DNA from 3 places in the Sphingomonas sp. So64.6b genome. Region 2 is predicted to be linked to each of the others. Evidence: predicted binding sites of a transcription regulator. Region 2 holds the regulator's gene; each other region holds the start of a gene.
The links. The regulator LexA, encoded in region 2, represses DNA repair genes until DNA is damaged. The targets are predictions, from matches to a motif close to GTTCCNCNCTTGTTCT.
Positions count from the first base shown of each region.

Region 1 (10,605 bases), 860 kb from region 2:
AAGCTGATCTTGCTGTCCCCGGCATCATCCGTAACGAGCTGGTCGCCGCCTGATCGGTATTGGCCGAGGCGCGGGCCTTCGAAGATGAGCGCGGCGGGCGAGAAGAAGGTCCAGTCGATGGCTGTCTCCTTGCGAAGGTCGTCCAGGAAAGCGATCCCGCCCATCGCGGCACCCTTCCATTCCTCCGGGAAGTCGGGTGAATCGATCAGGCGCTGGCCGGGCGCGACCTCAAGACTGGCCGCGCCGCCGGTGATCAGCAGCCGCCCCACGCCCGCCTGCCGTAACGCAGAGAGCAGCGTGTCGGGCGGCACGTCGAAATGCAGCGCGCTGATCACGGCGTCGCTGCCGCGGATCAGCTCGGCAAGCTCAGCCGGATTTGATGCATCGCCCGCGATCGCCGTGACATCCGGCGCGTCGACAATCGCATCGGGCTTGCGGGCGATGGCAACGACCTGATGCCCACGACCCGCGAGTTCCTTGGTGATCTCCGACCCGGCGCGACCGCTCGCGCCCAGAACTGCAACTTTCATCAATGATCTCCGGTGGTTTCCAACAGAGACCTAGTTGGCTATAGAAACTCCCCATGCAAGACGGCACTTTCTCCACATCAGGTTACCTTCACGAAACCGGCGCTTCACGCGGCAACGTCTATGCCGGCAATTGCCCGACACGGCAGTTGCTCGATCGGATCGGAGATAAATGGAGCGTTCTGATCCTGCTGTTGCTCGGCGCGGAGGATATGCGTTTCAACAGACTGAAACGACAAATCGACGGCATTTCGCAGAAGATGCTCAGCCAGACACTGCGGTCGCTCGAGCGCGACGGACTCGTCACGCGCGCGGTCGAATCGACGATGCCCGTGACGGTCACCTATGGCATCACGCCACTCGGTCGCGAACTTCTCGCGGCGCTGCGCTTCATGATCGATTGGGCCGAAACGCGGATCGAAGATGTGGCCGCAGCGCAAGTCGATTACGAGCGGCGCAACGGATGCGCCAATGGCTGTCAGGTGAGGGATGGGTGACAATCCGCTATTGTCATGCCTTGCGGTGAAGAGTTAGAAAAGTGGACTGTCACGGTAATTCATGACGACGCCGGAGAACCATGCGGATCGCCCGGCTGAAACGACGCCCGGAGACATCGAGCGCGGGCTGCGGCTATGGTCGCCGTTGCTGACCGGGCGATTCCGATCGCCGTCATCCACCCAGGACCGTAAATAATGGATCATGACCCCGGCGCACCGCAACTGACCATCGAGGATCTGCGCCATATCGCCCGCTGGGCCGCCGACTGTGCGGAACGGACACTGCCCATATTCGAGGCGAAGGCGCTGGACGATACGCGTCCGCGCGATGCGATCGCGGAAAGCCGTGTCTTTGCCGATGGTGGCACACGGACCGCAACGCTGCGTAAAATCGCCTGGGCGGCCCACGCCGTCGCACGCGAGGTCGGCGACCCCGCCGCCGCCGCGGCAGCGCGCGCGGCTTCTACCGCCGCCGCCTCCGCCTATACCCATCCGATTGCGACGCCGCATCAGGTCAATCACATCCTCGGCCCGGCGGCCTATGCCGCGCACGCAACCATCCTCGCGGCGGCCGGTGACGATGGCGTCGGGGAGGCGGAAATCCGCTGGGCGATCGAACGGGCGTCGCTTGCGGTTCGGCAAGCCGTGCGGAGGATGCCGGCCCGCGCGCCGGGCAAGGGGCCATTGGGGCTGCTATTCTATCGGCTTGATACCGGGTTGCGTTATTGAGTGGCAGCTTGCGCAAGCTAGCCTATTTTCTTCATGGAAGAAGTAACCTCAAGGCCGCATTAGGAGAGGTAAGTGTTACGGTAATGACGCGTCCCTACCAAAGGGTAGCAGTCTAAGGGGGGGGGCTCTATAATTGTCGTAATTCATAATTGAATGCGCGGCAATTATCCAGGAGACTGCCGATCAGACCAATTCCGTTCGATCTCAACTCGACTCCGGCTCGCGTCAATCGTAAACCTATGTTCACCAAGTCGGGGGATATGGTAATGAACATAATACGGTTTGCATTGGTCTTTATAGTCGGTGTTTCACTGGCGGGTTGCGGCACGATCGGCAGCAAAGCCCGGATAAATCCCAGTTCGATGGCAGTCTATAAGAGCGCGGACGGGACATGCCCATATGTACGAGGGTTGGGCGATGTTTCACGCGTCGAAGCAATCGATTTGAGTTGCTTTGCCTTTCAAGGCAGCTCCGACAAGGCCTACACGCTGGCCAGCAGGAGCAATGTTGATCGCAACCGATTGGAAGCTGCCCTTCTGAAGCATGCCGATGACATCTGCGTCCTAGAAAAGGGGCGCATGGTTGCCAACCAGGCGATGACCAATACCAGCCTGAGCTTCGCGACTACCGCGCTCTCGACTGTTTCGACGATCGTTGGCGGAGAGCAGGCCAAGTCTATTCTGTCGGGTGCCGCAGCTATCACGAGTGGAACGCAGGATCATGTCAACGCCAATTTCTACAAGAACCAGATTATTCAGGCGATTACGAAGGCCATAGATGGAGAGCGATCGGCGGCATTGACGGCCCTCATTTCAAAGCGACAAACAGATTTCATAATATACACGGTCGATGAGATGATTCGTATGGTCAACGTCTATCATCAGACTTGCTCATTCGAGCATGGAATGCAGGTTCTTCTGGATGCAACTATCAATCGCGAGGGGCTGAACGCTATCGTGCAAGAGCGAAACCTCCGTTCTACGGCCACCGACCTGATAGCGGCGATCAATGCGGCGAATAATCGAGGAAATCCCGGCAAAGCTACTGCAACTCGCCTGGAAGAAGCCTTACGCGAAGTCCAACTTCGTCGTGCAGCGTTGAGCCAGACAGTTCAAGGCACCAACCTGACGAGCGATTGAATCTATCGGGAGTTCCATAGTGTGCTGAAGAAGAGCCATAGTAGAACAGGCCCGTAATTCTGGTTACCAACCCGTGCTATCTGGAATTTAGGCAATCCTAGTGGTGGCGAACGACCTTGATGATCTCGGGCCGCTGGGCATCCATGAACATATAGGCGCGGCCGAGCAGGGCCTGTTTGCCAAGATCGTCGAACTTGTTTGGTCCGAGCGGCGTAATGAGAACTTCGTCCGGCGTCAGGCCATCCAGGTGGCGCCTTTCGATCTCCTGCCAATGCGCCTTTGCGATGTCACTGAGCACCACATTCGCGGCGGGATGATTGTATCGAACGAGGATATTGCCGTCGTCCATTCCTGTCGGGTTCATGTCTGGGTGGAAGGCGAAAATATCAGCCAGCACCTTGAGCGAGAAAGCATTGGCATTCGCGTCGGATAACCCATCAGCCAAAATCACGCAGGTCCCGTTACGGAGAACCGCGAAGTCGGCTTTGCCGTCGTTATAATAGGATATGCGATCGACGATCCTATCGACCGGTTGCGAGAACGAGGGTTGCCAGACCGGCACGGGCGGGAGGTTCTTCGTCGGGGGCATTTCAGCTCGACCACGGCCGGCGCCGAGCGTGGCGAGGAGGCCCGCAATGAAAGATCGTCTCACCACATCGCTTCTCCTACTCGTGCCATGCCTGACACAGGAGATCGTCGCGATCCACTGCCGACTCCGATTTTTCGGTCAGCGCTGCGTGGATCTACGGCTTGGGGAGCTGGCAAACTGCCCTCGTAATTTTATCTAATTGCGGTGACAGTCCGCCAATTGTGACCATGCCTCGAAACCACACGTGAGAAAAAGTGGACTGTCACCGTAATTGCCACCGTAATTGCGCTCTGCGCTTCATGATCGATTGGGCCGAAACGCGCATTGACGATGTGGCGGCGGCACAAGTCGATTACGAGCGGCGCTACGGCGGCACCGATGACGGGCTAGGGTAAGAATGAGGTGCAACGATCGGCTTCGCTATGAAATAGCAGCCGTTGCCCTGGTTCGATATCTAGACGCTATTATCCGGGTAACTGCGCTGGCCGAAGTAAGCATAAGTGGCAATCCGAGGAGTAGTTGCGAAACCCAATGGGAGGAAGAGTAACTACAGTCAGATTCCGCATCAAAACCAAATGATGTTATGCGCGTTTCAATATCAAAGGACGGGCAAATAAATTCAAGATATGATCCGGGATTATTTACCGTTAAATATATTATGACAGCTGATAAATATATCAATCCGGCGGAAATCAGAAAAGTATTACCGATCAAAGTTCTTCTAACCGGACCCCGGCCAAAAATGGCTGCGATAAGCCAATGCACAGCCAGAATAATGGCCACAATAACGAATTGCTCTACCGCGAGAATCCGATAAAGCGATATATATCCGTTGATTTCTTGCAACGAATCTCGCCACGAATCTCGCCACCATACTAACTCAATGATCTGTCGCATGAAGATCAATTGTACGAGAAACATCGAAAAGATAGGCACCAAGGTAAACCCAAAACCTTGCAATGCGCTGATGTACTTATCACGCCTCATCGCCATGATCGCTGGAATCCCTCTCACAATTACAGTGTGGACTTATTCACCCACCGTAACAAAACTATCCATCACCCGCTTCCGACCCGCAGCCTCGAAGTCGATCTCCAGCTTGTTCCCCTCAATCTCGGCAATCTCACCATAACCAAACTTCTGGTGGAACACCCGCATTCCCACAGCCACATCGGATCTACCCTTATTCCCGATGCTCACCGCGCTCGCTCGGCTCTCCACCACGCGTGACGGCTCGCGCGTAAAGGTGCGGCTGGTGAAGCTGCCGCCCGGGTTCACGCCCGCTGCGCGCTGCCAGCCCGGCCCGCGCCCAGTCCCGCGTGCGACGTCCGCGAACGGGTCGGCACGTTCGGACCAGTTGGCGCGCCACAGGCTTTCGCCGCCGGACATGCTGCTTTCGCTCTCGATATGCGCGTCGGGCAGTTCGCCGACGAAGCGCGACGGGATGCTGCTGGTCCATTGGCCATAGATGCGGCGATTGGCGGCGTGGATGATGACCGCGCGGCGCCGTGCGCGCGTGATCGCGACATAGGCGAGGCGGCGTTCCTCCTCCAGGCTAGCCAGGCCGCCTTCGTCGAGTGAGCGCTGCGACGGGAACAGCCCTTCTTCCCAGCCGACCAGAAAGACGGTGTCGTACTCCAGGCCCTTGGCGGCGTGGATCGTCATGATCGTCACCTTGGCCTCTTCCGCCGCCGCTTCGTTATCCATCACCAGGCTGACATGTTCGAGGAACGCGGTCAGGCTCTCATATTCCTCCATCGCGCGGACCAGTTCGGTCAGGTTCTCCAACCGGCCGGCGGCCTCGGCGGATTTTTCCGCCTGCCACATCGCGGTATAGCCGCTTTCGTCGAGGATCTGGCGCGCCAGTTCGGGGTGCGGCGTGTCATTGGCGAGCGAACGCCAGCGCGCCATGTCGCCGACCAGATTGCCGAACGCGCGGCGCGCCTGCGGGGTCAGCTCATCGGTGTCGAGGATGCGCGCAGCGGCGGTGGCAAGCGGAATGCCTTCCGCGCGGGCAAGCTGATGCACTTTCTGCACCGCCTTGTCGCCGAGCCCACGCTTGGGCACGTTGACGATGCGTTCGAAGGCAAGGTCATCGGCCGGCTGTGCGACGACGCGCAGATAGGCCAGCGCATCGCGGATCTCGGCGCGTTCGTAGAAGCGGAAACCGCCGACGATGCGATACGGCATGCCGATCGAGATGAAGCGGTCCTCGAACTCGCGCGTCTGGTGCTGCGCGCGGACCAGGATGGCGATGTCGTCGATCGACTTGCCGGCACGCTGGCAGCTTTCGATCTCCTCACCGACGCGGCGGGCCTCTTCCGGGCCGTCCCACACGCCGATGACCTTGACCTTCTCGCCGTCCTGTTCGTCGGTCCACAGCGTCTTGCCGAGGCGGCCGCTATTGTTGGCGATCACGCCAGATGCGGCGGCGAGGATGTGCGGGGTGGAGCGGTAATTCTGTTCGAGCCGGATGATCGTCGCGCCGGGAAAATCCTTTTCGAACTTCAGGATGTTTTCCACCTGCGCGCCGCGCCAGCTATAGATCGACTGGTCGTCGTCGCCGACGCAGCAGATATTCTTGCGTTCCTGCGCGAGCAGGCGGAGCCAGAGATACTGGACGCTGTTGGTGTCCTGATACTCGTCGACCATGATATATTTGAAGCGCTCCTGATACATTTTCAGCACCTCGCGGTCGCGCTTCAAGATGACCAGCATGTGCAGCAGCAGATCGCCGAAATCGCACGCGTTGAGCGCGATCAGCCGCGCCTGATAGGCGGCATACATCTCCTTGCCGCGGCCATTGGCGTAAAGCTCGCTCTCGCCTGCATCGAGGTCGGCGGGCGTCCATCCCTTGTTCTTCCATCCGTCGATCAGCCCGGCGAGCGCGCGCGCGGGCCAGCGTTTCTCGTCGAGATCGGCGGCGGTGATCAATTGCTTGAGCAGGCGCAGCTGGTCATCGGTGTCGAGGATGGTGAAGTTGGATTGCAGCCCGACCAGTTCGGCGTGACGACGCAGCATCTTCGAACAGATCGAATGGAAGGTGCCGAGCCACGGCATGCCCTCGACCACATCGCCGACCAGCCGCCCGACACGGTGGCGCATCTCGCGCGCCGCCTTGTTGGTGAAGGTGACGCTGAGGATCTGCGACGGGAACGCCTTTTGAGTGAACAGCAGATGTGCAAGCCGCGCGGTCAGCGCCGCGGTCTTGCCGGTGCCAGCGCCGGCCAGGACCAGGACGGGACCTTCGGTGGTCAGCACCGCCTCACGCTGCGGCGCATTGAGCCCGCTGATATAGGGCGGATCGTCAGGGGAGGGCGCGGGCAGAGTCATCGGTGAACAGGTAGGGAACGTGAGGGAAGAGGGCAAGCGTGAGAACCGCGCTTCGCTATTGCGAGCCGCCCTATCCCCGTTCGCTCTGAGCCTCAAACCCAACCCCGTTTTTGCGAACCAACCTTTCCCCGTTCGTGCTGAGCTTGTCGAAGCACCGCTCTTTCTTTCCTGTGTCGTGGGAGAAGAGCGGCCCTTCGACAAGCTCAGGGCGAACGGGGTGGAGGGGTGCGGTGACTCGCTCGCTCCGGAGCGCTATCTCATCCCCAACAGGAGAGACCATATGGACGTCATCGCGCGCTGGCACGACTATGTCGCCACCAACGACCCGGCGAAGCTCGACGCGCTGATCGCCGACGACGCGGTATTCCTGTCGCCAGCGGTGCACCGGCCACAGGCCGGCAAAACGCTGGTGGTGCAATATCTCAGCGCCGCGATGGTCGTGCTCAACAATGACAGCTTCCGCTACACCGGGCACTGGGACGCGGATCGCTCGGCGGTGCTGGCCTTCGCGCTCGAGCTTGACGGGGTCGAGGTCGAGGGTGTCGACATGATCCGCTGGAACGAAGCGGGCTTGATAACCGAATTCAAGGTGATGATCCGCCCGCTCAAGGCGCTGAACACGGTGGTCGCGCGCATGGCCGCGGTGTTGCAGGGCGGCACCGGCTGAGGCTCGCGACAATCGACACGACTCCGCTTGCCGTGATGCTCCAGATGTGGAACAAAACGGGAAAAGGAGAGACGGTCATGCCAAGCGGGAAATGTCATTGCGGGGCGATCAGCTATGTCGCCAGCGGAGATCCGGTCTATCACGCGCTGTGCCATTGCGACGATTGCCGCCGTTCGGCCGGCGCGCCGATGGTCGGGTGGATGGCGTACAAGGCCGAACAGGTGGAAATCCTGGGCGATCCGGTGACCTACGAATCGTCGGAAAATGGCCGGCGGCAATTCTGCGGCACGTGCGGGACGGGCTTGTTCTACACCAATGCGGTGGTGCTGCCGGGGATCATCGACCTGCAATCCGCGACGCTCGACGATGCGGGCGATCATGCGCCGGCGATCCATGTGCAGGCGGCGGAGAAACTCGGCTGGATCGACCGGATCAAGGATTTGCCGGCGTTCGAGCGCTATCCGGGGCCGTAGTATTTTAGATCGGCATCCGCTGTACCCACCCCCGTTAGGGGCGGAGTGGATCGCCGAAAGAAACCCGCCCGAATGAAAAATGGCCCGACACACAGGTGTCGGGCCAAGGCTATGTCCAGGGAGCTAACCTGACGCCGTTGATAGTAATTCCTATCGATCGGCTGGGATATAAACTCTTGCTTCGCGGCCTGCTAGTTCAGCTTCGGCGATGCCGGAGTTTTCCGGGCTCCCCGAGTTTTCCCGCTCAATGTGCGTTGGCGACGGTGTCGTTCAGCGCCACGGTGTCGGTCGCGTTATCGACGATCACATTGTCACCGCTGTTGCCCAGTGCGGTTTCGTCAACGGTCAGGTTGCTGTCGAGGATCTCGCCCTCGGAATTCAGCACCGTCTCGTTCTCGATCGTCACATTGTCGGCTGGCTTAGCGCCGCCACAGGCAGCGAGACCGAGCGAGGCGGCGGCAATCAGGGCGAAGGTCGAAAGCTTTTTCATCAAATAGTCTCCGTGACGGTTCAGGCATTTTCGAGCGATCCCCATTGCCGCCCCTACGTCCGCTCAGAACATTGTCGCGGCCATTATGTCCAAAACCCCTCTTGATTGATAGGAAAAAGAACTATCAGCGGCTGAAAACTGAGCTTTGCGGGGTGTCGGGATATGCGACAAGGCGGTGTCCGATATCTCCGCGCCCGTACTCCTGAAGATATGCAACAATCCGGTGTTCCATATTTCCCCACGCCCCGCGCCGAAGATATGCGTCAACCGGTGTCCTATATCTCTCCCGCTCTTCATCGCGCGGCTCGATTCAAGCGCCTTCCAGCCGCAGCTACGGACTTCGACAAGCTCAGGGCGGACGCTATGGAGAGTTTATGACTATCGCCGCCAGCCCATCACCCAGCCCCCCATCACCCAGCCCCCCATCACTCGGCCCGATGTCCGCGCATCGCCGCGTGTTGCTCGCCAGCCTGATCGGCACATCGGTCGAGTTCTACGATTTCTATATCTATGCGACCGCCGCTGCGCTGGTGTTCGGGCCGTTGTTCTTTCCGTCGGAAAGCGCATCGGCGCAGATCCTGTTATCCTATGCCAGTTTCGGCCTGGCCTTTTTCGCGCGGCCGCTGGGCGCGGCGGTGTTCGGTCATTTCGGCGACCGGCTGGGGCGCAAATCGACGTTGGTCGCCTCGCTGATGCTGATGGGCGGGTCGACCGTGCTGATCGCCTTTCTGCCGGGATATGCGCAGATCGGCTGGCTCGCGCCGCTGATCCTGTGTGTGCTGCGCTTCGGGCAGGGGCTCGGACTTGGCGGCGAATGGGGCGGGGCGAGCCTGCTCGCGGTGGAGAATGCGCCAAAGGGTTGGGAGAATCGCTATGGCATGTTCCCGCCACTTGGCGCGCCGATCGGGTTCATCGCGGCGAACGGGTTCTTCCTGATCCTCGGCGCGTTGCTCACTGATCAGCAATTCCGCGACTGGGGCTGGCGGCTGCCGTTCCTGGCCAGTGCGGTCCTGGTCGGGCTCGGGTTGTGGGTGCGACTGAAGCTGACCGAGACGCCGGCGTTCAAGGACGCCGCGGCGCATGGCGAATTGTCGAAAGTGCCGATCGCTGAACTGTTCCGCACGCATTTGCGCCCGGCGATTGCCGGTACGGTCGGCGTAATCGCCTGTTTCGCGCTGTTCTATCTGACCACCGCCTTCGCGCTCAGTTACGGCACGACGACGCTCGGTCATGGGCGGCAGGCGTTTCTCGGGCTGGAGATCGGCGCGGTCCTGTTCCTCGCGCTTGGCGTGATCGTGTCGTGCAGTTGGGCTGACCGAAAAGGCGCGACCGCGATGCTCCGACTTGGTTTTGCCGGCTGCGTGATCGCGGGCCTGTTGATGGGGCCGATGCTCGGTGCAACGTCGCTGCTGGTCGTGTTCGCCTGGCTCGCCTTCGCGCTGTTCGCGATGGGTTTTGCCTATGGCCCGCTTGGTGGCTGGTTGCCGTCGCTGTTCGAACCCGGCGTGCGCTATACCGGCGTGTCGGTGACCTTCAATCTCGGCGGGATCATCGGCGGCGCGCTGGCGCCGATCTTCGCGCAGATGCTGGCCGACAAGGGCGGGCTCGACCTGGTCGGCGCCTATCTGGTGGTGGCCGGCGTGCTGAGTCTGGGCGGGTTGATGCTGCTGAAACGGACTCCCGCTTGATTCCCCTTCCGCTTGCGGGAGGGGTTAGGGGAGGGCATGTCCGCAAACGCTGCCGCCCCCTAATCTGACAGGCCCTCCCCCAACCCCTCCCGTAAACGGGAGGGGAGCTTCAGGATGCGCGCAGGATGGTCAGCTTGGCCTTGCCATGCACACGCTCGACATCGATCGCGAACCCGTCAACTACCACCGTCTCGTCTTTCGCGGTTTCGATGCTGATCCAGGTCGCCGGGCCGGTCCAGCCGAGCCGCGACAATTTGTCGAGCGCGACCGCGCCCGCGCCGGTGCCATAGGGCGGGTCCATCAGGATCAGGTCGAGCGGCGCACTGACTCGGGCGAGCGCGAGCACCGATTGCGCGCGGACATCGGCCTTGGCTTCGAGCTTCGCCAGGTTCAGGCGCAACGCGTCGAGCGCGGGTTTGTCCTGCTCGACGAACACGCAACTCCCCGCACCGCGCGACAATGCCTCCAGGCCG
Region 1 covers NZ_CP048817.1:1,217,469-1,228,073, forward strand. The annotation lists gene G4G27_RS05790 (NAD(P)-dependent oxidoreductase) at 1-530, opposite strand, end outside; gene G4G27_RS05795 (helix-turn-helix domain-containing protein) at 584-1,024, shown strand; gene G4G27_RS05800 (putative immunity protein) at 1,220-1,753, shown strand; gene G4G27_RS05805 (hypothetical protein) at 2,020-2,892, shown strand; gene G4G27_RS05810 (hypothetical protein) at 2,990-3,544, opposite strand; gene G4G27_RS05815 (UvrD-helicase domain-containing protein) at 4,511-6,814, opposite strand; gene G4G27_RS05820 (nuclear transport factor 2 family protein) at 7,095-7,481, shown strand; gene G4G27_RS05825 (GFA family protein) at 7,559-7,954, shown strand; gene G4G27_RS05830 (hypothetical protein) at 8,199-8,444, opposite strand; gene G4G27_RS05835 (MFS transporter) at 8,882-10,132, shown strand; gene rsmD (16S rRNA (guanine(966)-N(2))-methyltransferase RsmD) at 10,242-10,605, opposite strand, start outside.
Region 1: the regulator LexA is predicted to act here: its motif matches at 6,818-6,833, upstream of G4G27_RS05815 (UvrD-helicase domain-containing protein).

Region 2 (10,605 bases):
CGTCTGGTGAATCAAGCCGATTCCGTCGTCGCGACGAGCGCGATGGCATTGCTCACCGCGGAAAGCCGACGGCGCGGCGCGAGCGAAGGCGGCACCGGATCGCACACGGACCTGCCTGCCGATTTGCATCACCGCCTGGTATGGTGGGTCGCCGCCGCCCTGCGCGAGCGGTTCGCAACCGGTGCGACCGAGGCGGTCGCGGCACTGGATCGTGCACTGGCCGAAGCTGCGGTACGCAGCCTTGCCGCACATGACGAAGGCGATCGACTCGAGGCGACCGCCATGCGCCTCGCCGTCGCGATCGAAGCGACGCCGCGCGAACTGCCCGCTTTGCTGGTCGAGGCGCTTGGCGACCGCCGCATTGCCCTGTTCACTGCGCTGATCGCGCATGCGATGGGGTTGGATTATGGTCAGGCGCGCGAAGTGGTGATCGACCCCCGGGCCGACCGGTTGTGGCTGGTGCTGCGCGCGCTGGAGCTGGACCGCGAACCGATCGCCCGGATCGGTCTGGCGCTGTGCGAAGCTGACCCGCGCCGCGATCTCGAAGGCTTTGCCGAATCGATCGGCGATATCGTCGCGGTGCCGGCCGATGCCGCGCGTGCCGCGCTTGCGCCGCTCAAGCTTCACCCTGATTATCGTGCCGCCCAACTGGCGCTTACCCGCGGGCGGGCGGCATGAACGCGGTCGATTCCAGCCTGCCGCCGGTGCGCGGCCTGCTCGATCCCGACGGGAGGTTGATCGAGGCCGACCAGCGCCTCAACGATCTCAACACGCGCGCCGGCGGTGCAATCGGCATGCCGATCGCCATTCCGCAGGTCGCCACGTTGGCGCGGCTGGCGCAGCGGCTCGGCATCCTTATCTCACGCGGCGCTGTGGCCGGCGATGACGACGGCGATATCGATCTGTGGGTGCGCGCCAATCCGGGTGCGGAAGGTGTTCGCCTGGAAATCACCGGCTGGCGCGCTCGCTCGCCATGGCGGCCCGGCGCGCCCGAGGGTGAGCGCGAAGGCGATTTCCTGCGCAGCGGTGCGGACTGGTTGTGGGAAACCGACGCGGCCCTGCGGCTGAGCTTTTTGTCAGTCAACGCGGGCGCCAAACATGGCTTCGATGCTGGCGACATGCTCGGCCAGCCGCTGACTCGCCTGTTCGTGCTCGGCGAGGATCGCGAAGGGCAATTCCCGATCCTCGGCAGCCTCGCGATGCGCCAGCGCTTCGACGATCAGCGCGCAACGATCCGCGCGACCGGACAGGCGGTGCGACTCGCCGCCACGCCGCGCACCGATCGGCAAGGCGCGTTCGCCGGTTTCATCGGCGCCACGCACATGATCGACCCGGAACCCGTCGCGGCAGCCCCGTTCCCGGAGAATGAAGGCATATCCGGCGCATTCGCGGCGCGGCTTGATTCGGCATTGCGCAATCCGCTCGGCCGAATCATCGCCAATGCCGACAGCATCAATGCGCAATCGGAAGGCCCGCTACGCCAAGATTATGCCGACTATGCCGCCGATATTGCCAGCGCCGGTCGCCATCTGATGGGCCTGGTTGACGATCTGGTCGATCTTCAGGCGATCGAGCGTCCCGACTTCCGCGTCGCGAGCGAAGCGGTCGACCTCGCCGATGTTTCGCGCCGTGCCGCCGGCCTGCTCGGCGTGCGGGCGAGCGATGCGAAAGTGAAGATCGACAAGCCGGCGCCCGAGGACATGTTGCCCGCAACCGGCGAATTCCGTCGCGCGCTACAGGTGCTGGTCAATCTGATCGGCAATGCGGTGCGGTATTCGCCCGCCGACGGCATGGTGTGGATCCGCACCGAACGCGAAGGCGATATCGCTGCGGTGATCGTCGCCGACCAGGGCAAGGGCATCGCGCTCGACGACCAGAAGCGCATCTTCGAGAAATTCGAACGCGTCGATCCGCGCGAAGCGGGTGGCAGCGGCCTTGGCCTCTACATCGCGCGCCGTCTCGCCCGGGCGATGGGCGGCGACATCACCGTCGACAGCGCACCGGGGCAGGGCGCACGCTTCGTGTTTACGCTCCCGTATCGGGAATAGCGGACCCGGCTCAGGCCCGCCGCGACCAGACGATCAGCCCGACGCCGAACGCCGCGATGATTGCGCCGTAGATCACCCATTCGCCCTGAGCGAGCATGAAGCTCGACGCGGGCCACATGATCATGCCGCCGCCCTGCGCGCCGAAGAACAGACCCATCAGCGTCACGACGACACCGGCGAGCAGCAGGGCCCGCTTCATCAACGCTCGCCGACGGGCACGTAGTCGCGTTTGGCCGGGCCGGTATAGAGCTGGCGCGGCCGGCCGATCTTCTGCTCCGGATCGGCGATCATCTCGTTCCACTGCGCGACCCAGCCGACGGTGCGAGCGAGCGCGAACAGGGCGGTGAACATCGTCGTCGGGAACCCTATCGCCGACAGGATCACGCCGGAATAGAAATCGACGTTGGGGAACAGCTTCTTCTCGATGAAATACGGATCGTTGAGCGCCATTTCCTCGAGCTTCAGCGCGACGTCGAACACAGGATCGGTGACGCCGAGTTCGCCAAGCACTTCACGCACAGTTTCCTGCATCACGGTCGCGCGCGGATCGTAATTCTTGTACACGCGATGGCCGAAACCCATCAGGCGGAACGGATCGTTCTTGTCCTTGGCGCGGGCGATATATTCCGGAATCCGGTCGACCGTGCCGATCTCGCGCAGCATGTTGAGCGCGGCTTCGTTGGCGCCGCCATGTGCCGGACCCCACAGGCAGGCGATGCCGGCCGCGATGCACGCGAAGGGATTGGCGCCCGATGAACCGGCGAGACGGACGGTCGAGGTCGACGCGTTCTGCTCGTGATCGGCATGAAGGATGAAGATGCGGTCGAGCGCGCGCTCGACCACCGGGTTGACGACATATTCCTCGGCCGGAACGCCGAACGTCATGCGCAGGAAATTGCCGGTGTAGGACAAGGAGTTGTCGGGATAGAGGAAAGGCTGCCCGACCGAATATTTATACGCCATCGCGGCGATCGTCGGCATTTTCGCGATCAGCCGGTGGCTGGCGATCATGCGCTGGCGCGGATCGGTGATGTCGGCAGAGTCATGATAAAAGGCCGACAGCGCGCCGACCACGCCGCACATGATCGCCATCGGATGCGCGTCGCGGCGGAAACCGCGGTAAAAGGTCGCGAGCTGCTCATGCAGCATTGTGTGGCGGCTGATGGTGTAACTGAAATTGTCCAGTTCGGCCTTGGTCGGCAGTTCGCCGTTGAGCAGCAGGTACGAGACTTCCATGAAGCTCGACTGCTTGGACAGTTCGCCGATCGTATAGCCGCGATGGAGCAGGATGCCTTCGTCACCATCGATATAGGTGATCGCCGAATCGCAGCTCGCGGTGGAGGTGAAGCCGGGGTCGTAGGTGAACTTGCCGGTCTGGGCATAGAGCTTGCGGATATCGATGACGTCAGGGCCGACGGTGCCCGGCATCACGGCAAAATCAAGATCTTTGCCGCCGACGCTCAGCTTTGCGGTGTCGCTCATCGATTACGTCCTTTTTCTCTACGGCTCAGGCGGCCATCTGATCGGCGATCCGGCCGAGGCTCTCGTCACGCCCGAGCAAATCGAGCACTTCGAAAATCCCGGGCGAGGTCTTCTTGCCGGTCAATGCCGCGCGTAACGGTTGCGCGACCTGACCCAGTTTCGTCCCCGCCTCCTCGGCAATCTGCCGAACCGCGTCTTCAAGTTTCTCCGTATCCCAGCCGTCGAGCGCGTCAAGCTTGCTATGTGCAAGTGCGAGAATTCTGCGCCCATCGGCGGTCAGAAGATCGGCGGCGGCAGGGTCGATTTCAAGAGGACGGGCGCGGAACAGGAAGGCGGTACCGCTGGTCAGCTCGATCAAATTGGCAGCCCGAGGCTTCAGCGCCGCCATGCTGCGCCGCAAAAGATTGCGCTGTCGAGCGTCGGGTTCGAAGTCCAGCCGGCCGGCGACCATCTCGGCAAGCCGTGCGTCATCGGCGAGCCGGATATAATGACCATTAAGGTTCTCCAGTTTTTTCAGATCGAACCTGGATGGTGATTTTCCGACGCCATCAAGGGTGAACCACTCAACCGCCTGTTCACGGCTGATAATCTCATCGTCACCATGGCCCCAACCGAGCCGAAGCAGATAATTGTTCAGCGCCTCGGGCAGGATGCCGAGCTCGTCACGGTACGAATCGACCCCGACCGCGCCGTGACGCTTGGACAGCTTGCCGCCGTCCGATCCGTGGATCATCGGAACATGGGCGTAGATTGGTTCGGGCCAGCCCATTCCGCGGATCACGCTCAATTGACGGAATGCGTTGTTGAGATGATCGTCGCCGCGAATGACATGCGTCACGCCCATGTCGTGATCATCGACCACCACCGCGAGCATATAGGTCGGCGTGCCGTCCGAGCGCAGCAATACGAAATCATCGAGTTCCGAATTCTGTACGGTGACCGGGCCCTGGACCTGGTCGTTGATCGTCGTGGCGCCGTCCTTCGGTGCCTTGATTCGCACGACGAAAGGCGCGTCCTCCGGTGCTTCGTCCGGATCGCGGTCGCGCCAGCGGCCATCATAACGCATCGGCAGCTTCGCGGCCCTCTGGCTTTCGCGCAGCGCCGTCAGCTCTTCAGCGGTGGCGTAGCATTTATAGGCATGGCCCGAGGCGAGCAGTTGATGCGCGACCTCGGCGTGGCGTGGCGCACGTTCGAACTGGAATATCGCATCGCCGTCCCAATTCAGGTCAAGCCAGGTCATCGAATCGAGAATTGCGTCGATCGCCGGCTGAGTCGAACGCGCGCGATCGGTATCTTCGATGCGGAGCAGGAATTTGCCGCCATTCGCCTTGGCGAATAGCCAGTTGAACAGCGCGGTGCGCGCGCCGCCAATATGCAGGAAGCCGGTTGGCGACGGCGCGAAACGGGTAATGACTTGCCCAAACGCCGGCGCGGCCGCCGAATTGTCGCCCGATGTACCCGGGACGGCGGCATCAGTAATTGCGCTCAAGCGCGCATCCTTTCACACATGTATCAGATGGCCAGTTCAGCCGCCCACGCCCCTAGCACGCGACCTTGGCCGCTTCAAATCGGCCAGGGATGGCATTTGTCCGGTATTCGTAACGCGCTCGAACGCTGGCTCGAAGCGGAGCGCGACCAGCTTATATTATGGTTTCCGGTAGCAGTCGGTGCTGGGGTGACGGCGTGGCTGATGCTGCCTGACCCATCGGCATGGCGCGCCGCTTTGCTCATGGCGGGTGGGGTGGCATTTCTGGCACTCGCGGTTGGGCGCGGCGGCCGGGCGGGAAGGGCGGTCGGCATCGGTGCGCTGGCGGCGGCGCTCGGCTTTTCGCTAATTTGGTTGCGGGCGAGCGACGCCGCCGGAATCGTGCTTACGCGGCCGGTGATCGTCGCGTTCGAGGCGCGGGTCGAGACGATCGAACCGCTGGCGGCGCGTGAACTGGTCCGGCTGCGGCTCGCGCCGATCCAGGTGATCGATCAGCCGACAGATCGAAAGCCGACCAGGCTGCCGGAGCATGTGCGTGTCAACCTGGCCGAGGGCGACGTGCCCGCAGCGCTTACCCGAGGTGCGACGATCCGGTTGAAGGCCCGGTTGATGCCACCGCCCCAGCCGGCGGTGCCGGGCGCCTATGATTATGCGCGGGTCGCCTGGTTTGACGGGATCGGCGGCACAGGGCGTGGCTTCGCTCCGGTCGCGGTGATCGCGGCGGGTGATGCACCCGGCGCTGGCCTACGCGACCGGCTTTCGCGCCATATCCAGACCCGCGTCGAGGGCAGCGCAGGCGGGATCGCCAGCGCGCTTGCAACTGGCGACCAAGGCGCGATCGCCGAGGAGGATGCCGAGGCGATGCGTCGTTCGGGCCTTGCGCATCTGTTGTCGGTCAGCGGCCTGCACATCACCGCGGTGGTGGCGGCGACGATGCTGGTCGTGCTGCGCCTGCTCGCGCTGAGCCCCTGGCTTGCACTGCATTTCCGCTTACCGCTGATCGCCGCGGCGGCCGGTGCCGCTGCCGCGATCGGCTATACGCTGCTTACCGGATCGCAGGTGCCGACGATCCGCTCATGCGTCGCGGCGCTGCTCGTGCTGGCCGCGCTGGCGATGGGACGCGAGGCGATGACCTTGCGGCTGGTTGCGGCGGGTGCGGTAGTCGTATTGTTGCTCTGGCCCGAATCACTCGCCGGGCCGAGCTTCCAGCTGTCCTTTGCCGCGATCACCGCGATCATCGCGTTGCACGAACAGCCGCGTGTGGAATCCTGGTTTGCGCCGCGTGGCGAGCGCTGGATCGCCAAAATCGGCAGGGGGCTGGGGTCGCTGATCCTGACCGGGTTGGCGGTGGAATTTTCGCTGATGCCGATTGCGTTGTTCCACTTCCACAAGGCAGGCTTTTACGGTGCGCTGGCCAATATCGTCGCGATTCCCTGGACCACGTTCGTCGTGATGCCGCTGGAAGCGCTGGCGCTGTTGCTCGATACCGCCGGCCTTGGCGCACCTTTGTGGTGGCTTACCGATCATTCGCTCAACCTGTTGTTATGGCTGGCGCGGACGACCGCCGGTTTGCCAGGATCGGTCGCGGCGCTGCCTGCCATGCCCGCCGGCGCCTATGCGCTGATGGTCCTGGGCGGATTATGGATTGCCTTGTGGCGCACGAGATGGCGGCGGCTCGGGCTCGCCCCGCTTGCGATCGGAATCTTGTGGGCCTTGACGACGCCGGCGCCCGATCTGCTGGTCACTGGCGATGGGCGCCACGTCGCGATCCGCACGACGAATGGCGGGCTGGCACTGCTGCGTGACCGGGTCGGCGACTATACGTCGGACATGCTCACCGAAAATAGCGGGGTCGATGGCGAGCCGCTGCTGCTGGCCGATCAGCCCGACGCGCGGTGCAATCGCGATTTGTGCCTGACCGAGCGGCGTATCGGCAGCCGAACCTGGCGCATCCTCGCCACGCGCAGCGCCTATCTGGTGCCGGCGGGCGAATTGATCGCGGCATGCAAGGGCGCGGATATCGTGGTCAGCGAGCGGCGCTTGCCCATGGCCTGCACACCGCGCTGGTTGAAGCTCGACCGGCCGACGCTGGCGCAGACCGGCGGTGTTGCGATCACATTGCAGGATGCCGCGGTCCGCACCGTATTCAGCCCGGCCGACGCGCATCCCTGGGTGGTGGCCGGTAAGTTACCCGCCGGCAGACTGGCACGAAGACGCTTTGACCGACGCACTTCCTCCCGTTCGCCCTAACCCGTCAAAGGGTTCGCCGGTCAATCGTAACGGCGCAGAAGCCCGGCGAGTTTACCCTGAACGCGGACCTGAGCGGGCGAATAACGCTGCGCATCATAGGCGCGGTTGGCCGGATCGAGCCGAACCATCGCACCTTCGCGGCGGAAATATTTGAGCGTCGCTTCGCTGTCGTCGATCAGGGCGACGACGATCTCCCCATCGCGCGCCGTATCGGCGCGGCGGATCAATGCATAATCGCCATCGAGGATACCCGCCTCGACCATCGAGTCGCCCGACACTTCGAGCGCATAATGTTCGCCACCACCGAGCAATGCGGCGGGGACAGCAAGCATCGAACTGCCCTCGAACGCTTCGATCGGCACGCCGGCGGCGATGCGGCCGTGCAACGGGATCTCGATCACATCGTTGGCGGGTTCGGGCAGGATGCGGATATTGGCCGGCGCAGCAGGCGTTTTCCGTGCAACATCGCCGCGTTCCGGCACCTTCAGCACTTCCAACGCACGGGCGCGATTGGGCAGGCGGCGAATGAACTGGCGTTCCTCGAGCGCGCTGATCAGGCGATGTACGCCCGATTTCGATTTGAGATCGAGCGCCTCTTTCATTTCTTCGAACGAAGGCGACACGCCGGTTTCGGCGAGACGATCACTGATGAAGCAGATCAGCTCATGCTGTTTGCGCGTTAACATCCGAAATTCCTCCGTCGGAACAGACTGGGAACGTTGTCGCAATGTTCCCCCGGCTTGTCAAGCGATGCGCAGGGTGTCGACGATTTCTCCTGCAGCTGCGGCCGGCGCATGCGGCGCGCGAACGATCAGACAGTCGGCGCGCGCGAGGGTGCGCAGCATCGACGAGTCCTGGATTGTCGAGGCAAAGACCCGGCCATCACGCGTTTCCGCGCGCAGAAAATCCTGGCGATGGTCATTGGCGGCGAGAGCTTCGCCGAGCATCGCCGGCGTGGTGCGCGGCAGCGGATCGGCCGCGCCACTCATCGCGGCGATCAACGGGCGCAGGAACAGGGTTGCGGTGACGAAGGCGGACACCGGGTTGCCAGGCAGGCCGAGCACGACCGTTTCACGGAGCCGCCCCGCCATCATCGGTTTCCCCGGGCGCAGCGCGAGGCGCCAGAAATCGATGCTACCTCCTGCGGCCTCAAGCGCGGGGCGGACGAGATCATGGTCGCCGACCGACGCGCCACCGGTGGTGACGAGGATATCCGCATCGACCCGGCTCAGGGCCGCGGTCATCACGTCGAGACGATCGGGGAGAATACCGAGATCGATCACCTCGACCGGCAAGTCGGCGAGCATCGCGGCGAGCATCACGCCATTGGATTCGGGAAGGCCCGCGCTATCGATCGCTGCGCCGGGCGCGGTCAATTCGTCGCCGGTCGCATTGATCGCCACGCGGATAGGGCGGCCGACCTGAAGCGCGCCATACCCCCCGGTCGCGGCAACTGCGATACGCGCCGGCGTGAGACGTTCGCCACGCGCCACGAGGATGTCGCCAGTCGAGAAGTCGAGCCCCTTCAAGCGAGTATTGCCGCCGAGCCGGCGGGGGCCTTCTCCGGCTAACGTCACTATATCGCCGTCGCGTGCGACCTCCTCCTGGACCATCACCGTATCCGCGCCTTGAGGCATCGCCGCGCCGGTAAAAATGCGGGCGGTTTCGTTCGCACCGACGGTGCCGGGGAACGGTCGGCCGGCGGCGCTCTCGCCGACCAGCGTAAAAGGGCCGGGCAGATCGGCGAAGCGGATCGCGTAACCGTCCATTGCCGAGAGGTCGGTGGTTGGCTGAGTTCGTAAAGCGACGATGTCGGCCGCTGCCCAGCGATTTGCGGCGGCGCGTAGCGGCATGGTTTCGCTGGAAACGCGGGGCGCGAGCGCGAAGAGGCGCGATTGCGCTTCGGCGAGGGGGAGAAGAGCAGGCGGGTTCACACGCGGTGATGTACCCGGCATGCTGCGCCCGCGTCCACCATGCTGAACGAGGAAAAGCCGAACAAGTATAAGCCGCTGCGGTCGCACCGACTCTCCGATGAACGGTCGTGCCACGCCGGGTTCAGGAACATTGCGCCATGGTGCACGCTTTGGGGGGCACCAGGAGTTGGATGCCATGACCAAGCGAATACACCTCAACCGCCTGTCTCCAGGCGTTCGTCAGGCCAGTGCTGCAATCGCCATTGCGGCGTCGCTGATGCTTGCCGGATGCAATCCCAAGGCCGCGACCGAGGACAAGGCGGCCTATCAATTGCCCGACCTGCCCGCGACGCTGCCGCTCGCGGCTGGCGATGCGACGACGATCCGCCCTGCGGCGGCGATCGCCTCGCTTCCCAAGGCACGCCCGATCAGGGCGGTGCAGCTGGCCGATCCGGGCCAATCCTATGCTTATGCCGACGATGCCTGGGGTTTTGCCGATGCGCTCGGCGACGCGCCGCCCGATTACGGCTTCGACTATGATGATGTCGAGCCATGGGCGTGGCAGGGTTATGACGATTCGATCGCCTTTGCCGAGCCGATCGATGACGGATACCGCTATTATTATTATCGCCCCGGCGCCGATTCGCCTTATTTCGTGCGCGATGGCGATTATGGCTATGGCTATGACGATGGTCAGCTGGCCGTGGTCTATGCCGCCGGCGGCGGGGTTCTGCCCTATGCCTCTTATGGACCGCGTCAGGATTATGCCGCGCGCTATTATGAGCGCGGCCGCAATCTCTATCGATCGTCGCGTCAGCGCCGCCCGGTGATCGCCGCCAATTGGGCCGAACGCCGCGATGCCATTGCGGTCGCGCGCGCGCGCTGGTCGGCGGAGCGCTCGCGTGAGGCAGACTGGCAACGTTACCATGCCGGCGTGGAGCAGCGGCAACAGCGCCATTGGGGCCAGGAACAGGTGCGCCGTCGTGCCGATATCGTGCGCTACGACACGTGGCGCGACCAGCGCTTCCGCACCCCGCCACCACCGCGCGCCATTCCGGCCGCCTGGACGCAAGCGCCCTGGGCACGTGATGCCAACCGTTATGCCCCGGCTGCGCGCGGCTTTGCCGGCGACCGGGCCGAGCAGCAGCGCGCCGTTGCGATCGAGCGTCGTCGCGTCGCCACCCTGGCGGCACGACCGGTCAACCCGCGCGACGAGGTGCGCCGCGCCGCGATCGATCGACAGCGCGCGCTTGGCCAGCAGCAGGAAAACCTGCGGCTCGCGGGCCGCGGTAATGCCGATCAGCAGCGCCTTCAGGCGCAACGCCAGGCCGAAATGGCGCGCCGCCAGGGCGAACGGGCCAGACAGGTCGCGGCCGGTGACGCCGCACAGCGCGATCAACAGGCGCGCGCCGCGGCGATGCAACAG
Region 2 covers NZ_CP048817.1:2,079,183-2,089,787, reverse strand. The annotation lists gene G4G27_RS10020 (DUF2336 domain-containing protein) at 1-678, shown strand, start outside; gene G4G27_RS10015 (HAMP domain-containing sensor histidine kinase) at 675-2,048, shown strand; gene G4G27_RS10010 (hypothetical protein) at 2,059-2,247, opposite strand; gene G4G27_RS10005 (citrate synthase) at 2,247-3,530, opposite strand; gene gltX (glutamate--tRNA ligase) at 3,556-4,941, opposite strand; gene G4G27_RS09995 (ComEC/Rec2 family competence protein) at 5,116-7,266, shown strand; gene lexA (transcriptional repressor LexA) at 7,287-7,952, opposite strand; gene G4G27_RS09985 (molybdopterin molybdotransferase MoeA) at 8,010-9,221, opposite strand; gene G4G27_RS09980 (hypothetical protein) at 9,376-10,605, shown strand, end outside.

Region 3 (10,605 bases), 800 kb from region 2:
TGCGAGACGGGTTTTTGCATTGGTGGAATGAGAAGCGGCGCTGGATTAACGAAGCAATCAGTGAACTTCCTAAGACTATAAAATCGACTTTCGGTTTTATAGAAATCGATGGAGTCGTAAAAGTCGAAAACCTCCTATCGCTGCGGTTAGGGGGCGATAAGTTTCGATATATCTACCCGTATTTTGCGGATAAACCAGCCCTTACCCCGGAAGGGGCTCGGCTGGGCCTTTGGCTAATGAGCAAAGCGTTACCGCAGTTTGATATCAAAGACATGAGAATACTTGATGTTATTCGAGGGGAATCTTTCTCCGTTGATAGATACCCGCTTAATGGCAAGGAGGAGGATCTTTTCCATCTTCGATATCGAAGCATTTTGAGAGAGTGGCGCGAACATTTCCGATAAACACTACTCCGCCGCCACCCTCTCCACACCTCTGCCCTTCGCTAACAACGGCGCCAGATAATTCCCCGTAGAGCTCCCCTTCGCCTTAGCCACCTGCTCCGGCGTCCCTTCGGCAACGATCTCGCCGCCCTTCACCCCGCCCTCGGGGCCAAGGTCGAGCACCCAGTCGGCGGTCTTGATCACGTCGAGGTTATGTTCGATCACCACGACCGTATTCTCCAGCTCGACCAGCTGGTGCAGCACCTCGAGCAGCTTGCGCACGTCCTCGAAATGCAGGCCGGTGGTCGGCTCATCCAGGATATACAAAGTCTGACCCGTCGCGCGGCGTGACAGTTCGTTGGCGAGCTTGACGCGCTGCGCCTCGCCGCCGGACAGGGTGGTCGCCTGCTGGCCGACCTTGACGTAGCCGAGGCCGACTTCCGCCAGCATCGCCATCTTGTCGCGGATCGGCGGAACCGCCTTGAAGAATCCTACACGGACTTCTCCAATATAACCTACCAGCGGCCGCCGGACTTCTCGATCGCCGCGAGCAATGCCTTTTTGCTCGCCGTCCGGTTCTTGCCGGCATTGCGTGGCAAATCAGTCACCCCAGCCGCGCCGCGCCGCGCCGTCAGCCGTTCGACCGCATCGGCATGCGCGATGCGCGGGCCCGTCCAGTCGGGAGCGAGGTCAGTCTGTGAACGCTTCGAGGCCATGATCGCCAAATGTTTCCTGCCGGATACGGCGTTCCAGATAGTCCAGATCGACATCGGGGTGAAGTCGGAACAGGGCGCGCGCCTGATCGAGCCGATCGCGCGCGGTGCCCGATGCATATTGCCCCATGCGATCGGCGATCAGATCCTCGACCGCAATGATGGCGAAGGACTGGCCGTCGGCGACATCCTCGATCAGCAGGATATGATCGCGGTCGACATTGCCGTCGAGCGGTACGCTGCCGACGATTTCGAAACCGAGGCGCAGTTCCGGGTGGATCCAACCGCGCGTGGACAAGCCCGGGCCGGATGGCCCCACAAAGCCATGCCGCTGCATTTCGGCCTCAAGTTCTGGCTGCACTGTCGAGCAGAGGTCGAAATCGCCGGTGGCAATCGCGCTGCCAGAATAATATTCGACCGCACCGCCGCCGACCAGGATCGGGCGGGACAGGCCCTGACGCGCCATCGCCTCGCTGATCCGGGCGAGGAGCAGCAAGGCGGCTTCGAATTCCGGGCGGTATGGTGATTTCATTTAGTCCCCCTCACCCTTCCGCCGCTTCGCGGCTCCTTCCCTCTCCCACAGGGGAGAGGGATTTTATTCCGCGGCGACGCTCTCTTTCGCGCGGCTTTTCAGCAGCGGCGCGAGATAGTGGCCGGTGAAGCTGCCCTTCGCCTTCGCCACCTGCTCCGGCGTGCCCTCGGCAACGATCTCGCCGCCCTTGACCCCGCCCTCGGGCCCAAGGTCGAGCACCCAGTCGGCGGTCTTGATCACGTCGAGGTTGTGTTCGATCACCACCACCGTATTCCCCTGCTCGACCAGCTGGTGCAGCACCTCGAGCAGTTTGCGCACGTCCTCGAAATGCAGGCCGGTCGTGGGTTCATCCAGGATATACAAAGTCTGACCCGTGGCGCGGCGTGACAATTCCTTGGCGAGCTTGACGCGCTGCGCCTCGCCGCCGGACAGGGTCGTCGCCTGCTGGCCGACCTTGACGTAACCGAGGCCGACCTCCGCCAGCATCGCCATCTTGTCGCGGATCGGCGGGACCGCCTTGAAGAATTCCACCGCGTCCTCGACATTCATGTCGAGCACGTCGGCGATCGATTTGCCCTTGAACTTCACCTCCAGCGTTTCGCGATTGTAGCGTGCGCCGTGGCACACGTCGCACGTCACATAGACGTCGGGCAGGAAGTGCATCTCGATCTTGAGCAGGCCGTCGCCCTGGCATGCCTCACACCGGCCGCCCTTGACGTTGAAGCTGAAGCGGCCGGGTTTGTAGCCGCGCGCCGCGCTTTCGGGCAGGCCGGCGAACCAGTCGCGGATCTGCGTGAAGGCGCCGGTATAGGTTGCCGGGTTGGAGCGCGGGGTGCGGCCGATCGGCGACTGATCGATATCGATCACCTTGTCGAGATATTGCAGCCCGGTGACCTTGTCATGCTTGCCGGCGAGCATGCGCGCGCCGTTGAGGCTGCGCGCGGCGGCGGCGTAGAGCGTGTCGATGGTGAAGCTCGACTTGCCCGATCCCGACACGCCGGTGATGCAGGTGAAAGTGCCGAGCGGCAGGCTGGCCGTGACGCCGCGCAGATTGTTGGCGGTGGCGTTGTGCACGGTCAGTTTCTTGCCGTTGCCCTTGCGGCGCTTGTCCGGCACCGGGACTTCGCGCGTGCCGTTGAGATAGTCGGCGGTGATGCTGCCCCTGGTCGCGAGCACCTCCGCGAGCGAGCCTTGCGCGACGACTTCGCCGCCATGCACGCCGGCGCCCGGGCCCATGTCGATGACGTAATCGGCGGTGCGGATCGCGTCCTCGTCATGTTCGACGACGAGCACGGTATTGCCGAGATCGCGCAGGCGGCGCAGCGTCTTGAGCAGCATGTCGTTATCGCGCTGGTGCAAGCCGATGCTGGGTTCGTCGAGCACGTAGAGCACGCCGGAGAGCCCTGAGCCGATCTGCGACGCGAGGCGGATGCGCTGGCTTTCGCCGCCCGACAGGGTGCCGCTGGTGCGGTTGAGGTTGAGATAGTCGAGCCCGACATTGTTGAGGAAGCCGAGCCGTTCGAGGATTTCCTTCAGGATGCGTTCGGCGATCGCGTTCTGCTGACCGGTCAGGTCGGCGGGGACATTCTGGAACCAGGTCAGCGCATCGACCACCGAAAGGCGCGTGACGCTGGAGATGTCGCGCATGCCGATCTTGACCGCCAGCGCCTCCGGCTTGAGGCGCGCGCCGTGGCACACTTCGCACGCGGCGCTGCTTTGGTATTTGCTCAGTTCCTCGCGCATCCACGCGCTTTCGGTCTGCAGCAGGCGGCGGTTGAGGTTGCCGATCACGCCCTCGAACGGCTTCTTGACGTCGTAGGATTTGCGGCCGTCGACAAAGGTCAGCGTAACCGGACGCCCGCCGGTGCCGTGGAGGATGATCAGTTGCACCTCGCCGGGCAATTCCTCCCATGGCGTATCGAGGCTGAAGCCGAATTCGCGCGCGAGACTGCCCAGCACCTGCATGTAATAAGGCGATGGCGGGTTGGACTTGGCCCAGGGCACGACCGCGCCCTTCTTGATGCTGAGCGCGTGGTTGGGGACGACGAGATCCTCGTCGAACAGCATCTTTTCACCCAGGCCGTCGCACGCCGGGCATGCGCCTTGCGGGGCGTTGAAGGAGAACAGCCGCGGTTCGATCTCGGCGATGGTGAAGCCGCTGACCGGGCAAGCGAATTTCTCGCTGAACACGATACGGTTGGCGGGGACGCCGGCGCCTTTCATCGCGCCGCCGTCGGTGGTGGCGGTTTCAGCGATGAACTTCTGCGGCGCTTCCTTGACGCGGTTCTTCTTACCCCCCTCCCCTTCAGGGGAGGGGTTGGGGGTGGGGGAGTCACTGGCGCCGGCGTTTGAGGCACTGCCCCACCCCAACCCCTCCCCTGAAGGGGAGGGGCTTAAGGAGGCGACCGTACCGTCCACCAAATCCACATAAGCCAGCCCATCGGCGAGCTTGAGCGCGGATTCGAAACTCTCCGCCAGCCGCGTCGCGATGCCCGAACCGATCACCAGGCGGTCGACCACCACCTCGATGTCATGCTTGTATTTCTTGTCGAGCGCGGGCGCTTCGTCGATCTCGTAAATCTCGCCGTCGATGCGCACGCGGGTGAAGCCGGCTTTCTGCCACTCGGCCAGTTCCTTGCGGTACTCACCCTTGCGGCCGCGCACCACGGGCGCGAGCAGGTAAAGCCGCGTGCCCTCCGGCAGAGTCATCACGCGGTCGACCATCTGGCTGACGGTCTGCGCGGCGATCGGCAGGCCGGTGGCGGGCGAATAGGGAATACCGACGCGCGCCCAGAGCAAGCGCATATAATCGTAGATCTCGGTCACGGTCGCAACGGTCGAGCGCGGGTTGCGGCTGGTGGTCTTTTGTTCGATCGAAATCGCGGGGCTCAGGCCCTCGATATGGTCGACGTCCGGTTTCTGCATCAGTTCGAGGAACTGGCGCGCATAGGCGCTGAGCGATTCGACGTAGCGGCGCTGACCCTCGGCATAGATGGTGTCGAAGGCGAGGCTCGATTTGCCCGATCCGGACAGGCCGGTGATCACGGTGAGCGTGTCGCGCGGGATGTCGACCGACACGTTCTTGAGGTTGTGTTCGCGCGCGCCGCGGACGGAAATGTGAGTCAGCATGCGGTGACGTGTTCCATATTTGTTCGGATTGGGCAAGACCGTACGCGGCAGCACATGGCATGTGGGATGCCGATGCGTGACTCGCAACGGCCGGATATCGCCGACTTTATCGGGCGGCCCGATTTTACCGAAAGGCGCTTGCCCGGAACGGCGCCGGGCGCGAGAGTTAGGGCCCACCGATCGATGGAGCGCGCATGAGCAGCTTGTTGACCATCCTCCTGCCAATGCTGGCCGTTGCCGCGCCGGCCCCCGCCGAGCCGTTGCAGGCAGACCGGGCGGGTAACCGGATCGAGGCGTTCGCGGCAATCAAGCCACAGCCAGGCGGAAAGGCGGTGGACGAAGCCAGTACGTCGGCGCTGCACTGTACCGCCGACCGCAAGCGCTGCGCGCAGCTGAGCCGCGACGTGGATGCGAATGTGTGGACGCTTCATGTGTTCGACCGCATGCCCCCGCCGCAAGGCGCAACACCGATCACCAGCTTCGCGCTACCGGGCGAGAGTGGCGACGCGCAAGTCGCGATCTGGCCGAAGCTTGTCGTGCTGGCGCAATCGGGCAGCGTGATGATCGGTGTCGAAACCACGCTATCGACCAGCTTTTCGGGCGGTGGGGCCAGTTCCACGACATTGCGGCTGATCGCGCTCGACAGCAAGCTGGGCAACGCGCTGTCAGTGCTGAACGTGCCGTCCGGCGGATCGGCGATGATCCGCGCCTGTTTCGGTGAGAAGGACATGAAGCAGCGTGCGGGCGCGTGCCATGATGAATATGCATTCGACGGGACGCTGGCGATCGATCCGACGGTGAGCAGTGGACCGGCGCGCTTCATCTTCACGACCAGGGCGAAGAGCTATCCCGGCCGCGTCACGCGCCAGGCGGATTCGCTGGCGGCGGCGGCGCTGCGCAAGAAAGACCTGAAATGGGCGGTCGATCCGGTGTGCAGCTATCGCCGCGTCTTCGCGCTTAATGACGAAAGCGGCGACTATGTGCCGGACAAGCCAATACCGCCATGCGACGATTACCGAGTGGAGTGAGTTGTAGCATCAGTACATATCGTGTATTATGCAAACAACACACTCAATCAAGGACGGGTCATGGCCAAGAAGGACAAGGCGGCAAAGGCCGGCGGCGGCGCCAAGGCGGCGAAGCTGCCCAAGCGGATCGGCGGGATCAAGCTGCCCAAGGAATTGCGCAAATCGGGCGCGGCGCTGCTCGAAAAGGCCAACAGCCCGATCGGGCGCGAAGTGATCGCCGCCGGCATCACCGCAGTCGTTGCCGCCGCGGCACGCAGTCAGGCGGGGCGCAAGGCGGCAAGCAAAGCGGCCGAAACGGCTACCAGAACGGCTGAGGTCGGTGCGCAGGATGCCAAGCAGATCGCCGATGCGATCGGCGCGGCGGCGGGTGCGGTGATGCAGCGCCTGTTTGAGAAAAAGGCCAGCTAAGGCGCGCCTGAATGAGGCGACGCTACCCCAAAACCGTTCGGGCCCAAACCGTTCGGGCCCAAACTGTTCGGGCTGAGCTTGTCGAAGCCCCGGTGCAGCAAGTGAGGTCCCATATTTGGGCTCGTGCCCCCTTCGACTGCCTGCCAGGGCAGGCGCTCAGGACGGCTTCGACAGGCTCAGGGCGAACGGAGGTAGGGGTGCCAAAGCGGCCCTAACCCCGGACGCGCACCCCGGGCAGCATCCGCGCCAGCACGCCGTCGCGCAGCACGAGATGGTGGCGCAGTGCGGCGGCGAGGTGGAGCATGATCAGTGCGAGCATGAGCAGGCCGAGCGGCTCGTGTAACGACCGCGCCGCGCCAGCCACTGCCTTCGATACCGGCAAGAACGGGATGTCGAACAACCCGAACCAGTTGAGCGGACGCAGCACCTTGGCGCCGGACACCAGCAGCCAGCCGGTCAGCGGCAAGGCGATCATCAGCAGGTAGAAGGTGAAATGGACCGTATTGGCAGTCGCCCGTTCCCAACCGGGCATCGTCACGGGATGCGGCGGCGGGCGATGCCCGAGCCGCCAGGCGATCCGGGCCAGCGTCAGCGCCAGAATCGTGAAGCCGAGCGACTTGTGCAGGGGGATTACCCCCTTGATCCCGTCGAACAGCGATTCATGGAGCAGGCCAAGCGCCAGATTGACGATCAGCAGGATCGCGATGATCCAGTGCAGCGCGATCGCGCCCCTGCCGTAACGGTCGGTTCTGGCAAGGGCGCTACGCATCGGTCCTTCAGACCGCCAGCTGAGGAGCCGGCATCTTGCCGAGCTGTACCTGGCGCGCGAAGATATCGCGCATCAGCGAGAGCGAGAAGAGGTGCGCATAGAGCAGCGGCAGCATGCCGTTCTTCTGGATCTTGCGCAGCTGATCGCCGCGCATCTCGTTGAGCTTTTCCTCATTGACCATCTGGAAACCGCGATAGAGGAACGGCTGATCCGCGCCGTCCGGCTGGATCGAGACTTCGCCGTCCATCAACAGGTCCAGTTCCTTCAGCTCGCGCATGAAGTTGTTGGTGCGAGCGCCGGCCTGTTCGAACGATTCGTTGAACGACAGGATGTCCTTGACGAAAGCGGTCGGCTGGCCGTCCTCGAACATCGCCAGGCCGTCTTCGAAATTGCCGATCGCTTCCGAGGTCGGATCGAAGCAAAGCGACAATTCCTGCGCATCGGGGCGCAGTCGCGCGAGCATCCATGGGTAACGGCGGACATAGGCCGGTACGTAGAAATTATTCTCGATCAGCTTGCCTTCGTCGTCGATGAAGACATTAACGCCTTCGTTCAGGCCCATCAGCGCGATCGGAATCGAATCGTCACCGGCGGTGAAGACGATCGGCATGAAGCGCTGCGCCAGCGGGAATTCGTCGACCGTGACGGGAATCGCGTGCTGATTGATCAGGAACGGCGCGCGATCCATCTGCTTCGAATGGAACGCGGCATGGGCCTCCGAGGACAAGGGCTCGAGCGCGTTGTAGAAAAGCGGCAGTTGCGATTGCTGTTGTGGCGCGCTGGCCATCGGACTCTCCATCGAAAATTATAGTGCTGAACTGGCACGCCCCAGACCCCCCAGAGGCGATTCCTTTCCCAAGACGACTCTGGGGCGCATGAAACGAATGGCTCGTGGCTCTATGGTGTGGCGGGCGTGGGCGCAAGCGTCACGAGCTTTCCGGGGTTGAACAACCCGTGCGGATCGAGCGCGCGTTTGATCGCGCGCAGCGTCGCCATCCGCGCGGGTGAAGACAGGCGTTCGAGCTCCCCCAGCTTCATCTGGCCGATGCCATGTTCGGCCGAGATCGACCCGCCACTGGCGACGACCAGATCGTTGACGAAGCGCGTCACGCGCGGTGCGTCCTCCGCATACCAGCGCGCCGGGTCGATGCCGATCGGCGCGCGGACATGGAAATGGACATTGCCGTCGCCGAGATGACCAAAGGCGCTGGCATGCGTGCCGGGGAATGCCGCCTCGCTCGCCGCCGCCGCCTCGATCATAAAGCGCGGCATGGTCGCGACCGGCACCGAGATGTCGTGCTGCACGGCGGGGCCGGCGCCGCGTTCGGCTTCGGAGATCGAATCGCGCAGCCGCCAGAACGCCTCGGCCTGCGCCTCGCTCGCGGCGATCACCGCATCGGCGGCAAGGCCGTCGGCAAGTGCCGGCGCGAGCAGGCGTTCAAGCAACGCGGCGGGCGGCTCGGCGGCCTGGTCGGTCGCGACCGCCTCGATCAGGACGTGCCAGGGATGGTTTCCATCGAGCGGTGCGCGAGTGCCGGGAATATGGTGCAGCACCAGGTTGAGCGAATCCGCGGGAATGATCTCGAAGCTCTCCACCGCCTGCGTCGCGGCCTCGAGCCGGCGCAACAGGTTGAGCGCCACTTCCGGGCTGGCCACGCCGACCCAGGCGACCGCGCGGGCGGCGATTGCCGGCACGAGGCGCAGCGTGGCGGCGGTGATCACGCCAAGCGTCCCCTCCGCCCCGATCAGCAGCTGATCGAGATCATAGCCGCGATTGTCCTTTTTGAGCGCGGCGAGCCCGTCATGGATCGATCCGTCGGGCAGCACCGCCTCGACCCCGGCGACCAGCGCGCGCATCGTGCCGAAACGCAGCACCTGAGTCCCGCCGGCATTGGTCGAGACCAGCCCGCCGATCGTCGCACTGCCACGGGCACCGAGCGTCAGCGGGAAACGCCGCCCCTGTGCCAGCGCCGCGGCATGGAGATCGGCGAGGATCACCCCCGCCTCGGCGATCACCAGATTATCGGCCGGCGACAGGCTTCGGATATGGTTGAGGCGGCGCAGCGACAGGATCAGCGCGCTGCCGTCCGCCGGCGGCGTCGCCCCGCCGACCATCCCGGTATTGCCGCCCTGCGGCACGATTGCGACGCCATGGTCACTGGCGAGCGCGACGATCGCCGCCACGCCGTCACGGCTGTCGGGCGCGAGGATCGCGGGCGTGGTACCGTGATAGCGGCCGCGCCAGTCGTGCAGCCAGGGTTCGATATCGGCCGGATCGGTCAATACCGCCTTGGGGCCAAGCGCGGTGCGGACGGCGTCGATCAGCCGGGATTGTGCGGGCGTCATGGCAAAGCGCGCTATCACGTGCGGGGATATGAGCCAAACCCGGTGTTTGGGCGGGTGTGGAGCGGCGCGTCTACGGGTGGCGTTGCGGATCCATGCAGCGCCGCGCCAAGGCGGCCTCGCCCGGCGGTTCGCCCTGTTCCCGCAATACGGGATCGTGACTGTTTCTCGTCATGTCAAAGAGCGGATCGGCCGGCGATGAAATGCCGTTGGGAGTGGTGCTAACCGCCAAACCGATGGCGTTGAATCGGTGGGTCAGTTCAGCCGGCGCCGTGGCGTGGCCGGGGCATGGCGTGAACGTCCCAAAATCCCGTAGCTATGGGAACCGATACGGGAAGATGCATTTTCGGGCGTTCCACGGGAATTTACGGGAAATCTTACGGGAATTCCGAGGCAGCGGCATGGGAATTTCGCGGTGCGCTTACGGGAATATCGGGAAATCTCGTGGGCAATGTTCACGGTCGGCTCGTTTTCGGATGAGGCGATTTAAAGAGGTTTGTCTCTCGGGCTTTATTCGGGACGCCTGAATAAGACACGATGGACGCGTGATTTGAATCTTGCCGGATGGCTGCGCAGGGCAGTCCCGAAAGCTGCCGGGCCTCATGCATTCGCGAAGGGTGGCGTAATCTTATGTTTTCATCCCGCCCGACGCGCGACCAAGTTTGCGAGATCCACATCAAGACGCGGAAGGTCGGACGATCTGAGGTCGTCAAGCGCTTGCGACACTGTCCGCAGCCAAGGGGGATCGAACGCCGTATCCGGCGGCGTGTCGACGAACCTGAGTTCAAGCCCCGTCACGCTGAACCCGGGTCCGAGCATTTCCTCGCAATTTGCCAGCTCAATGCGTCGTATCGGTTTTGCGTTGGCCGGGTCGAGGACGACGATCGTGGGATAACGCGAACCCGCAGACGGCGTCTCCCGGCGACGCATGGTTGCCGCATCGACATTGATATGAGGGCGCTTCGCCTTCAGCCGTGACCAGATCTGGTTGGTGGACTTGCGGCGTTTCCAATCCGAGATGAAGGGTATGACGTTCGTATCCTGAGCGGCAAGTTCAGGCAGCGAGACGTTGCCGGAACCGCCAAGCAAGGCGAAAACGAGCCGCCCGTCCGGCAGCTCGACCATGGGTGCATTACCCGTGACCGTGTGATGGATACCGTTGTCGCCCCAGAATGGAACCGATCGTTCGATCGTCGCCTGAATGATCGAAGATCCGCGTCGGACCCCTTCCGGCGTTTGGATCGCGATGGTCAGTTCGTATCGGATGTGCCGATTGCGAAGGAGACGGTTGCCCACGAGA
Region 3 covers NZ_CP048817.1:2,881,783-2,892,387, forward strand. The annotation lists gene G4G27_RS13845 (hypothetical protein) at 1-404, shown strand, start outside; partial or broken gene G4G27_RS13850 (ATP-binding cassette domain-containing protein) at 408-872, opposite strand; gene G4G27_RS13855 (hypothetical protein) at 899-1,099, opposite strand; gene G4G27_RS13860 (hypothetical protein) at 1,074-1,628, opposite strand; gene uvrA (excinuclease ABC subunit UvrA) at 1,692-4,757, opposite strand; gene G4G27_RS13870 (hypothetical protein) at 4,952-5,785, shown strand; gene G4G27_RS13875 (hypothetical protein) at 5,846-6,193, shown strand; gene G4G27_RS13880 (cytochrome b) at 6,405-6,962, opposite strand; gene G4G27_RS13885 (SapC family protein) at 6,970-7,749, opposite strand; gene G4G27_RS13890 (FAD-binding oxidoreductase) at 7,860-9,308, opposite strand; gene G4G27_RS13895 (hypothetical protein) at 9,942-10,605, opposite strand, start outside.
Region 3: the regulator LexA is predicted to act here: its motif matches at 4,768-4,783, upstream of uvrA (excinuclease ABC subunit UvrA).